One region of the Peribacillus sp. TH16 genome, then DNA from elsewhere that is predicted to be linked to it. Evidence: predicted binding sites of a transcription regulator. Region 1 holds the regulator's gene; the other holds the start of a gene.
The links. Region 1 encodes Rex, which represses fermentation and respiration genes when NADH is low (regulators of the CRP and FNR family bind a similar motif). Its sites were predicted from a motif close to TTGTGAAATATTTCACAA; they were not measured.

Region 1 (5,862 bases):
GCCGTCGTTACCAACGCGTTCCATAGCTTCAGCAATCAGTTGGCCTACTTCTTCATCAGCTGAAGAGATAGCAGCAACTTGTGCAATCGATTCTTTGTTTTCAACAGGTTGAGAAATGGCTTTTAATTCTGCAATCGCAGTATTAACCGCTTTTTCGATTCCTTTACGGATACCCATTGGGTTAGCACCAGCTGTTACGTTTTTAAGACCTTCACGGATCATTGCTTGCGCTAGAACCGTTGCAGTAGTTGTACCGTCACCAGCTACGTCGTTTGTTTTGCTTGCTACTTCAGCAACCAATTTCGCACCCATGTTTTCGAATGCATCTTCTAATTCGATTTCTTTAGCGATTGTTACACCGTCATTTGTGATAAGCGGTGAACCGAATTTTTTCTCAAGAACCACGTTACGACCTTTTGGTCCAAGCGTTACTTTAACTGCATCTGCAAGTGCGTCCACACCACGAAGCATTGAGCGGCGTGCTTCTTCACTAAATTTAATTTCTTTAGCCATTTATAAGTACCTCCCTAAAATTTTAAGAAAATTTTCGTTCAGTTAAGTATGATGTATAATTAGCCAATAACAGCTAAAATGTCGCTTTCACGTAAAATTAAGTATTCAGTATCTTCGTATTTCACTTCAGTACCAGCATATTTTGAGAAGATAATTAGATCGCCTTGGGCAACCTCTAAAGCAACACGTTCGCCATTTTCAAGAACACGGCCCGTACCAACTGCTACGACCTTACCTTCTTGTGGCTTTTCTTTTGCAGTATCAGGAAGAACAATACCGCTTGCCGTTTTTTCTTCAGATTGAACTAGTTCAATAATAACGCGATCACCTAATGGTTTTAACAAGTGAAACAACCTCCTCATATTCTCTTGATAATTTGCTTTGTGATTATTAGCACTCTTCATCATCGAGTGCTAACACATTTATAATATTAAATAAACCGAGCCTTTTTTGCAAGTATCTTATCGAAAATTTTTTATTAATTTCTGATAAATTCCGGGTATACTACTTTAGGATAATGTTTCTTTTAACAAAGGAGATGAAATGTTCTCTTATGCGTACGTTTAAGTGGAGTTATGTCTCATTATTTGATACCATTTTGGAGTATACGTTTAGAGATTGTCCCCATGTCAGGACCGTTATAAGAGAAATGGCGGACTAAAATAAAAGGAGTTTTCATTTTTGAAAAAAGAATATTGGTTCGTCATCATCACTTACATAGCCATGCAATTATCCAGTATTGTTGGGATGCCTATTTTCATGCTGATTGGATCTTTAAGCGAAATGCCTGCTGATGAACTCAAAGTTAAAGCAGCAGCATACTGGATTGTATTCAGCTTTCTCGCAGCTCTAACACTGATTTTAATTTTGATGAGAAAAGATATGAGGGAAAGGATAGACACACGTAATCAAGCTTCAATCCCTACGTCTATATTGTGGGCGATAGCAGGTGTATTTCTGGCACTTATTGCTCAAAGCCTAGCTGGAAGCATTGAACAAATGCTCGGGGTGAAGTCTGAATCTGAAAATACGCAGAATCTTATTTCACTCATATATGAAGTCCCAATGGTCATTTTCGTGACTTCAGTAATTGGACCTATTTTGGAAGAAATCCTTTTCCGGAAAATCATTTTCGGATCACTTAATAAACGCTTTAATTTCTTTATTTCTGCTTTAATTAGCTCAGTTATTTTCGGCTTGGCGCATGGTGAACTCGAACATCTTCTTTTATATTCAGCAATGGGCTTCACCTTTGCATTTCTTTATGCGCAAACCGGTCGTATCCTTGTGTCGATGGTGGCACATATTGCAATGAATACCCTTGTTATCATCCTTCAAGTGTTTTATAGAGATGATATTGAGAAGATGCTAGATACTGCACAGGCCTTTATCGGAGGTTTATTATGAAACGTCGTCAATCACCACTATTTATCGGTATCATCTATGCAGGCTTAGGGGCTCTTTTTACGGCTATCGCAATCCAAACCGTCAATTCAACAGGATGGGGAATCTTTGCCTACATACTCGTACTTATTGCAACTCTTGACTTTGGGTCAGGGTTACGTATGATCATGATGCACTTTAAAATTAAATCCGCAAACAATAAGAAGAAAAAATAAAAAACGCTGCGAAGACGCAGCGTTTTTTTATTCCTCTAATGCAACTTCTTCTACCACAGGATAATGCTTTAAAAAGTAGATGAGGGACTGAAGCTCTACAGCCAGGTCAATGTGGTGAACTCTTATGGACGGCGGTACAGTCAGCCGAGCAGGAGTGAAATTCAATATTCCTTTTATATCAGCTTTAACTAAACGATCGGTTATCGTTTGAGCCACTTGGGCAGGTACTGTCAAAATAGCTGCTGTAATATTATTTTCCTGCAAAAGCGTATCTATTTGGTCCATATGATAGATTGGCACATCAGCTATTCGCTTTCCAACCTTATCTTCAGAAACTTCAAATGCCATTTCAATTTTTGTATTATTATTTTTCAAAAAATTGTAATTTAAAAAAGCGGTCCCTAAATTCCCTACTCCAATTAAAGCGACTTTTGTCAATTCATCTTGATCTAGTGTTTTTCTGAAGAAGGATAGTAAATAATTTACATTATAGCCGTAGCCCTTTTTTCCAAGCGCGCCAAAGTAGGAAAAATCACGGCGAATTGTAGCCGAATCAACTTTTACAGCTTCGCTAAGCTCTGCCGAGGATACTCTTTGTTTACCTGAGGAATGTAAGTTCTTTAAAAATCGATAATATAAGGGCAACCTTTTGGCCGTTGCCTGCGGTATCTTTGGGTCATGGTTCATCGTTCTTCCCCGCCTTCACACATGCTTTTCAAACTTATTCTTCTTTATCTGTTTGATTCAACTGTCTTTTGTAATCGCTACTAGACACCCCACCTGTTTTCTCCACTAAAAATGTAGGCCCGATTACCATTCCTTTATCAATAGCCTTACACATATCGTAGACAGTTAAAGCGGTCACAGATGCAGCTGTTAACGCTTCCATTTCAACACCTGTACTCCCTTTTGTCTTGGCTTCTGTTTCTATTTTAAGCCTATAACCTTGTTCTTCTTTTACCCAATCAAAGGCTATATTGACCCCTTGTAGAGAAATAGGGTGACACATCGGGATTATATTGGATGTATTTTTGCTTGCCATGATGCCTGCAACCTGTGCAACTGACAGAACATCACCTTTTTTCATTTTCTGGTTCGTGATTTTTTCATATATTTCATCGTTCAATAAGATACTCGATTGAGCTGTTGCCGTCCGAATGGTTTCAGGCTTCGCACTCACATCAACCATTTTAGCTCTGCCTTGTTCATTAAAATGCGTTAAGTCCCCCATTAATAACCCCTCCTAAATCATACACTATTATTCCACATTATGTAACAGCTTGTTTTTGCTTAGACCTCAGCTGTTGCCGATAATTACTATAATACGTTACACTAACAATAATCAATTGAGGTGAAAATTTATGATTTTATTACAAATCAATCAACTATCCAAATATTACGGAGCTGAACTTATTTTATCAAATATGAAGCTCGAAGTTCAAAATAAAGATCGAATTGCCCTAGTTGGCCGAAACGGCGCTGGAAAATCAACTCTGCTAAAAATCATAGCCGGACAACTTTCCCATGATGGCGGCGAGATCATCAAACCCAAAGGCGTCACTATTGGCTATATGGCACAGGATACAGGTTTAGAATCCGAACTTTCCATTTGGAATGAGATGCAGACTGTATTCAAAGACCTAATAGAGCAAGAGAAAGAACTGCGCCGACTTGAGGCCGAAATGGCCAAACCTGACACTTTTGATAACGAAATACTTTACCAAAAGGTGTTAAATGAATATGACACTTTACAGGTAGCCTTTAAAGAAAAGGGGGGCTATCAATATGAAGCAGATATCCGTTCCGTATTACATGGTCTTCAGTTTGGTGACTTTGACTATTCCACTCTCATTTCCACGTTGAGTGGAGGCCAAAAAACACGGCTTGCATTAGGAAAGCTGCTTTTAAAGAAGCCCGATATATTGATTCTCGATGAACCAACAAACCATCTGGATATCGAAACTCTCTCCTGGCTTGAACAATATTTACAAAGTTACCAAGGTGCTGTACTTATTGTTTCCCATGACCGCTATTTTCTAGATAAAGTTGTAAACCAGGTGTATGAAATTTCAAGAAATAATATGAAAAAGTACTATGGTAATTACAGTTCTTACTTAGAAGGAAAAGCGGAAGATTATGAACGGGACATGAAGCAATTCGAAAAACAACAAGGTGAAATCGAAAAACTGCGTGACTTTGTTCAACGTAATATCACAAGAGCTTCGACCACCAAAAGAGCGCAAAGCAGGCGCAAGCAGCTCGAAAAGATGGACGTATTGGACAGGCCACAAGGTGACGAAAAATCTGCTAATTTTTCCTTCCAAATTGAAAAGCAAAGCGGAAACGAAGTACTTCATCTTCAAAGCTTAGCTATTGGTTATGAAGGGGAAACAGTATCTAATAATATTAACTCTCGGATGACAAAAGGAGAAAGTATTGCCCTTGTCGGTCCAAATGGCGTTGGTAAATCGACGTTATTAAAAACGATTATATCCAAGCTGCCTGCAATTTCTGGCGATTTCCGTTTTGGAACGAACGTCGAGGTCAGCTACTACGATCAAGAACAGGCCAATTTGATTTCTAATAAACGCGTACTAAATGAACTATGGGATGAATATCCCCTTAAACCGGAAAAAGATATCCGCACAGTACTTGGTAATTTCCTTTTTAGTGGAGATGATGTATTGAAAACCGTTTCGACACTAAGCGGTGGTGAAAAGGCACGGCTTGCTTTAGCCAAAATGATGATGGAAAAAGGGAATTTTTTAATTCTTGATGAACCAACGAACCATTTAGATCTCGACAGCAAATTAGTGCTTGAAAACGCTTTGATAGATTATCCAGGAACCATTCTTTTCGTCTCACATGACCGTTATTTTATTAATCGAATTGCAACAAAGGTCATTGAGCTATCCAAAGACGGCAATGAAGAGTTTCTCGGCGATTATGATTACTATGTAGAGAAGAAACAAGAGCAAGCAGAAATTGAAGCACTCGAACAACAAAATAAATCGACCAATGTGGAACTAATCGTCGAAAAGACAAACTACAAAATTGATAAAGAAGCAAAAAAAGCAGAACGCCAGCGAAAACGCCGTATCGAGGAAATCGAGTCAGCCATGGAGCTACTCGAAACTGAAATAAACGAGTATAATGAGCTCCTTTGTGACCCAAACGTCTTCCAAGACCATGAGAAGGTAATGGAAGTTCAGACAAAGCTTGATAAAGCACAGGAAACTTTAGATCAGCATCTTGAAGAATGGGCTGAATTAGAAGAATAAACAATCGGACCGAGTTATTTAACTCGGTCTTTACATGATGTTTTGAAAAGATCGACTCAAAGTTATCCACATTTTTATACACAAACAAGTTGCTACTCAATAGCTACTCAATCAATTTATCCACAATATCCACAGAAACTTATGCACTTATCCACATAACAATTGGTTATACACAGCGGGTTTGAATAATAAAAAAACGTTATCCACAGAATATTCTATTTTTTTAAAACATGATAAAAAAGACAGGATACCGAAGTTTGGTCTCCTGCCTTTTTTATCGTTAGAAAACTTCTAAATCTAATCCGGGGTTTCCGTTCAAATCTAACCCAGAGCGCTTTCCTTTTTCAAACATGACACTTGCAGCTGCACCAATCATTGCTGCATTATCCGTACAAAGGTATAAAGGGGGAATAGAAATATCCATTGGTAAATCCATAAAGGCTTCAGTT
Region 2 (5,862 bases), on a different contig from region 1:
TAATAGAATCCACCCAGCCTAATGACCATGGGAGAATTTGAAATAACACGGTAGCTGCCACTCCGATAGTAGCAACAATCCAAAGTAGAGTATTTACAACAGCCATAAAACTTAATAAGGGGCTTGCTTGGCCGCGATTGTTTTTCTTCCACTTGCGGTATGCCGCTATAAGGGCTCCACCACTAATCCAGCTGCCAACGATCACAAGTGTTAAGCCACCATAGAAAATAGGATGCGCTTGAAGAGGTGCATAAAAAGTATAAAGGACAGATGCTTCATTTAATAAAACCATAACAGCGGCCATAACAGTGCCGAGTGTCATTGTCCAAAAACCAATCCAGCCTGCAATTCTGGAAGGGGTGGACAATGGACCGATTGTTTTACTAATTGCTGATAGCTGAAATCCTATGATAAAGAAAGTTGTTAGCACCAGAGCAAGTAAAACTCCGTGAACCGTAAGTAATTGATAATACGTTATACCGGCAGGTAATTCCATTCTGCCTGAGCGAACCAAAGTTTGAAGTAATCCTGCAAATCCTCCAAGTGCTAAAGCAATAATGGCTACATAGAAATGAGCCATGGATAGTTTTGCATCCAGTGGGTGAACTTTTTCATTTTCAGCCGTTTTTTTCATTTTGAAACCACCTCGATTCGCGAGCTCATCATGTGGTGACCAACCCCGCAATATTCATTGCAAATAATCAAATTTTCTCCTTCATTATTAAATCTAGTGGTATATTCACTGACGAATCCAGGTTCAAGCATCATATTAACGTTAGTCCCAGCTATCTCAAAGCCATGGATAACATCTTTTGATGTTGCGATAACCTTGACAGTTGAACCTTTAGGGATCTCCACTTTTGCAGGACTATACGAAAAGGCAGAAGCTACAAACACTAATTCATAGTCCCAATCTTTTCCTGTGACCTCATGTAAGCCAGGGGCATTAAATGGAGCAGTGACCTCCACTTTTTCAGGATCAATTGTAACTAAACAGCTGGGAGGTTGATTCCCTAGATAGAAAGCACTAACCCCAAGCACTGTCAAGAAAACTAGCAGGGCTACTGTACCGAAAATCAACCAAACCTTTTCAAACTTGTGCATGTGCATTATTTCTCCTCCTCAATTAACCTAAACGATTTACAAAAATAAAATAGATGCTGACCCATACAATAATTAGAATAATTCCTAGTATTAAAACAGAAGCAAGTGTACCTTTTAAATTAGAATCCACTTTTTCTCTTTTCACAAATTGTTCAATCGTTACTTTTTGTAAGTATAAAAATTTGCTTTTGATGTGTATCAAGTTGTGAAAAAATTGTGAAGATTATATAGTCTGGATTTTTTCACACATAGATGGTAGGAAAAAATCCTATGAAACGATCAGTCAATTTCTAAATTTTCTAAAAATACGAATGATCATTTGTTATTTAAAGTGAAAGTTCGGTTTTTGTTAAAAATACCTTTTCAAATAGAGAAAGCGTTGTTATAATTCATATATTACAAAAATATAAAGTTTCACTCGTATAATAGCAGGGATATGGCCTGCAAGTTTCTACCGAATTACCGTAAATAATTCGACTATGGGTGAGTAATAGATCTTGTCGCACAATGAAAGGGTTTTGTTGAGTCCTTTTTCATTTATGCCCGAGAAATATTGCCTCACTCTAAAAAAAGTGCTGCAATGTTTCTTGGGCTTTTTATTTGTCGGGAAACATCTGCATGACTATGGGTTAAATAAACATCCAAGATTGGGAGGAACCTTCATGCAACTTTTAAAGGAAAAAATCTTGTCCGAGGGTCAAGCTTTATCAGAAGATATTTTAAAAGTAGATTCATTCTTAAACCACCAAATGGATCCTATCCTGATGAAAGAAATCGGTAAGGAATTTGTGAAACGTTTTGAACATAAGGAAATAACAAAAGTACTAACGATTGAATCTTCAGGGATTGGACCTGGACTGATGGCGGCCTTAGAATTAGAAGTTCCGCTAATTTTTGCACGTAAACGTAAATCACTGACTTTGACTGAAGGTTTAGTGACAGCATCTGTTCATTCCTTTACTAAACAAGAAACGAATACAATCACGGTGTCCAATAAATATATTGAAGCAGGTGATAAGGTATTGATCATCGATGACTTTCTTGCAGTTGGTCAAGCAGCCCGAGGTTTGGCGGATATTTGTGACCAAGTTGGAGCAGAAGTGGCCGGAATCGGGATTGTAATTGAGAAAGCTTTCCAAAGTGGTGGAAAGGATCTCAGAGAACAAGGCTTCCAAGTGGAATCTCTAGCTCGAATCGCAAAGTTGAAATTCGGCGAGATAACATTCGCTGAGGAACAGGAAGGGGCAACAGTAAATGTCTAACCAATCACCAATAAAAGTTGCTTCTTTAGGATTACAACATGTACTTGCGATGTATGCAGGTGCGATTGTTGTTCCCCTGATAGTCGGTGGGGCGTTGGGTTTAACGGCAGCGCAGTTAACTTATTTAGTATCGATTGATATTTTAATGTGTGGTATAGCAACCTTATTACAAGTGTGGAAAAATAAATTCTTTGGAATTGGGCTTCCAGTCGTTCTTGGCTGCACATTCACAGCAGTTAGCCCAATGATTGCGGTTGGTACCCAATATGGAGTCACTACCATTTATGGAGCCATTTTGGTCTCAGGATTGATTGTGGTTATAATAAGTAAGTTTTTTGGTAAGTTGGCAAGATTTTTCCCTCCTGTTGTTACAGGATCAGTAGTTATGATTATCGGAATCACGCTTATTCCAGTTGCGATTAACAATCTGGGGGGCGGCCAAGGTGCAGCTGATTTCGGTGCCTTGAATAATGTGGGTCTTGGTTTTGGAACATTGCTATTTATCATTTTTATGTATAAATTCTCAACGGGATTTGTGCGTTCTATTTCTATTTTATTAGGTTTACTAGTCGGAACATTTGTAGCTTTCTTCCTGGGGAAAGTGGATTTTAGCTCAGTAGCAAGTGCATCTTGGTTGCATTTACCTCATTTTTTCTACTTTGGAACTCCGACATTTAACATTACAGCTATTATTACAATGACATTGGTTGCAATAGTTAGCTTAGTGGAATCAACAGGTGTTTATTATGCATTAGGGGAAATTACAGATAAAGAGATTTCCGAAGATGATCTAGCACGTGGATATCGTTCTGAGGGGATTGCGATCATGTTGGGTGGGTTGTTTAATGCATTTCCTTATACGGCATTTTCACAGAATGTCGGTCTGATACAATTGTCCGGTATTAAGACAAGAAATGTTATTTATACAGCAGCAGGTATGCTGATTTTGATCGGATTTGTTCCTAAAATAGGTGCGTTCACGACCATTATTCCTTCATCTGTTTTAGGCGGAGCGATGGTAGCCATGTTCGGAATGGTTATTGCAGCAGGAATTAAAATGTTAAGCAAAGTAGACTTTGCTTCCCAAGAAAATTTATTGATTATCGCCTGTTCAGTAGGTATGGGCCTTGGGGTAACGGTTGTTCCTGAGCTATTTGCTCAAATTCCAGAAAGTATCCAAATTTTAACGGATAACGGAATTGTGGCAGGAAGTTTGACTGCTATTTTCTTGAATATTGTTTTCAATATCGTCCCTGCAAACGGGAAAGTGAAAGAAGCACGTATCGAAGGACGGAAAGTAGCCTAAATAGTTTCGAAAAAGCTGATAGATTTATACCTTAGAGTAAACTGCCTCAAACGCACAGATATTTTTGCGTTTGAGGCAGTATTTTTTATTCTGATTGGTTATTAAAACATTACCGGATTGAAAGAAAGCCCTCCAGAGAATTCTAATTATAATGAAAAAAAGATTTAACAGATAAAAGGAAACTCTCTTCACTTTTTGAATATATTGATAGTATCTATACAAGAAAGTAAGTGATAGAGATGGAAAAAAAATATTGTATTCATTGTCGAACTATATTAAATCAGGAATTTAGATGCCGTGTGTGCGGAAAAGAGGAATTTCAAAATATCATTATACAAGTACAAAACCAATCCTCAATAAAGAAGGAAGAATGATGGCCCCCCTTACCGCTTGTGAAGGTAAGGGGTTTTTTTGATTTAAAAACTACATTTCAATCATCAAGATAATATGAATCTTATGGGTCCCATTCAGTATAATCGGGAAAATGATTACTTGATTAAAGCCGAATATTTGACCGACAAAAACGGTTGGAGGGGGAATATCCATAATAGTCTCATCCACTGTTAAGGATGTTTCTATATTAACAGCTAGCATATTGCCAAGCTCTGCGCAAATGAGTCAAGCATTTCTCCTTCTAGAGGGATACCAAACATAGCTTCGCCTATTTTACACATGCATCCACTTGTTCCTCAATGAAAAATCTTCCTCGGAAATCAATTGTCATGCCAATTAGCACGCTGATGGTTTCCTGTTTGAAGGCTGATTAGAAAAAAGAGAAGGCTTTTGAATATCCTATCAAATATATAGGTTTTTTTACCTACTTTATAAAATGAAAAAAACAAAATATTTATAAAAAACATATATATATCACTATTTATCGTTAGAGCATTAAATGGGTTATTGTGGGTATATTAACCATATCATGTATATTAAGGGGTGGGTTCATGCCATATTTATTATCCGCATCTCATATAAAACTTCCTTATTTACTTTCACAGGAAAAGATCATGGAATTTTCCAGGGAAATCTTTGGTTCCTCTTTTAAGAATATTGAACGATTATTGCGGGCATTTAAAAATGGCCAAGTCGAAAATCGTTATTTTTCAAATGATCTTGATTGGTTCAAAGAGGAACATACGTTTGCGGAAAGGAATGATATATATATTAAACAAGCAGTCGAGTTTGGTAAAGAAGCAATTGAAAAATGTTTAGCTAACACTGAATTTTTAAAAGACAAACTGCAGCCAAGTGAGCTTGATGCCTTCTTTTATATATCAAGTACAGGGATGGCTACTCCTACCATTGATGCAAGAATAATGAATGAACTACCTTTTAACCCACATACAAAAAGAATTCCCATATGGGGGCTAGGATGTGCGGGGGGAGCGAGTGGGCTATCGCGTGCTTTTGAATATTGTAAAGCATATCCGAAAGCAAAGGTCATAGTATTAAGTGTGGAATTGTGTAGCTTAACCTTTCAAAGAAACGATATTTCCAAGAGCAATTTAATTGGAACATCCTTATTTTCTGATGGAATTAGCTGCGTTTTAATTTGTGGTGATGAAGTGTCAGCTAAAAAGGTCTCGAAAAAAGATCAGCATTTAAAATTTTTAGATTCACAATCAACACTTATGCCAAATTCGTTGGATGTAATGGGGTGGGAAGTTAAAGATCAAGGGTTGTACGTGGTTTTTTCAAAAGATATTCCAACCATTATCAAAGATTGGCTTAAACCTAACGTGGAATCTTTTTTAGTGGAGAATGGATTGATGCTGGGGGATGTGAAAGATTTTATAGCGCATCCAGGCGGAAAAAAAGTAATCGATGCCTATCACGAAGCTCTGGGATTTAATGAAAGCATGACAGCAGAGTCAATGGGTATATTGAGGGAGTTCGGAAATATGTCTTCGGCTACGATTTTGTATGTACTAGAAAGATTCATGATTCGTGGCGGGAATATAGGTGAATATGGCTTGGCAGCTGCATTGGGGCCAGGGTTTTCTTCAGAATTAGTGTTAATGAGGTGGAATTGATGATTTTCACCATTTTTATTGCGCTGATTGCTATTCAGCGTCTTGTTGAATTATATATTGCAAAACAAAACGAAAAGCAGTTGAAAATGGAGGGGGCTGTTGAGTTCGGTGAGTCCCATTATCGGTGGATGGTTCTGATGCACCTGAGTTTTTTTAT

Region 2: JFV29_RS17885 (cytochrome c oxidase subunit II) is a predicted target of Rex. The motif match lies at 1,308-1,325, and genes of this name have one in related genera.

The regions. Positions count from the first base shown of each region.
Region 1 covers NZ_JAEKEM010000011.1:214,339-220,200, reverse strand. Annotated here, with positions in the region: gene groL (chaperonin GroEL) at 1-513, opposite strand, end outside; gene groES (co-chaperone GroES) at 573-857, opposite strand; gene JFV29_RS29700 (CPBP family intramembrane glutamic endopeptidase) at 1,195-1,920, shown strand; gene JFV29_RS29695 (YdiK family protein) at 1,917-2,132, shown strand; gene JFV29_RS29690 (redox-sensing transcriptional repressor Rex) at 2,160-2,819, opposite strand; gene moaC (cyclic pyranopterin monophosphate synthase MoaC) at 2,854-3,363, opposite strand; gene JFV29_RS29680 (ABC-F family ATP-binding cassette domain-containing protein) at 3,494-5,413, shown strand; gene tsaD (tRNA (adenosine(37)-N6)-threonylcarbamoyltransferase complex transferase subunit TsaD) at 5,694-5,862, opposite strand, start outside.
Region 2 covers NZ_JAEKEM010000009.1:810,484-816,345, reverse strand. Annotated here, with positions in the region: gene JFV29_RS17890 (b(o/a)3-type cytochrome-c oxidase subunit 1) at 1-634, opposite strand, end outside; gene JFV29_RS17885 (cytochrome c oxidase subunit II) at 631-1,110, opposite strand; purine riboswitch at 1,503-1,604, shown strand; gene JFV29_RS17880 (xanthine phosphoribosyltransferase) at 1,767-2,366, shown strand; gene JFV29_RS17875 (nucleobase:cation symporter-2 family protein) at 2,359-3,672, shown strand; gene JFV29_RS17870 (hypothetical protein) at 4,096-4,266, opposite strand; gene JFV29_RS17865 (type III polyketide synthase) at 4,617-5,705, shown strand; gene JFV29_RS17860 (isoprenylcysteine carboxyl methyltransferase family protein) at 5,705-5,862, shown strand, end outside.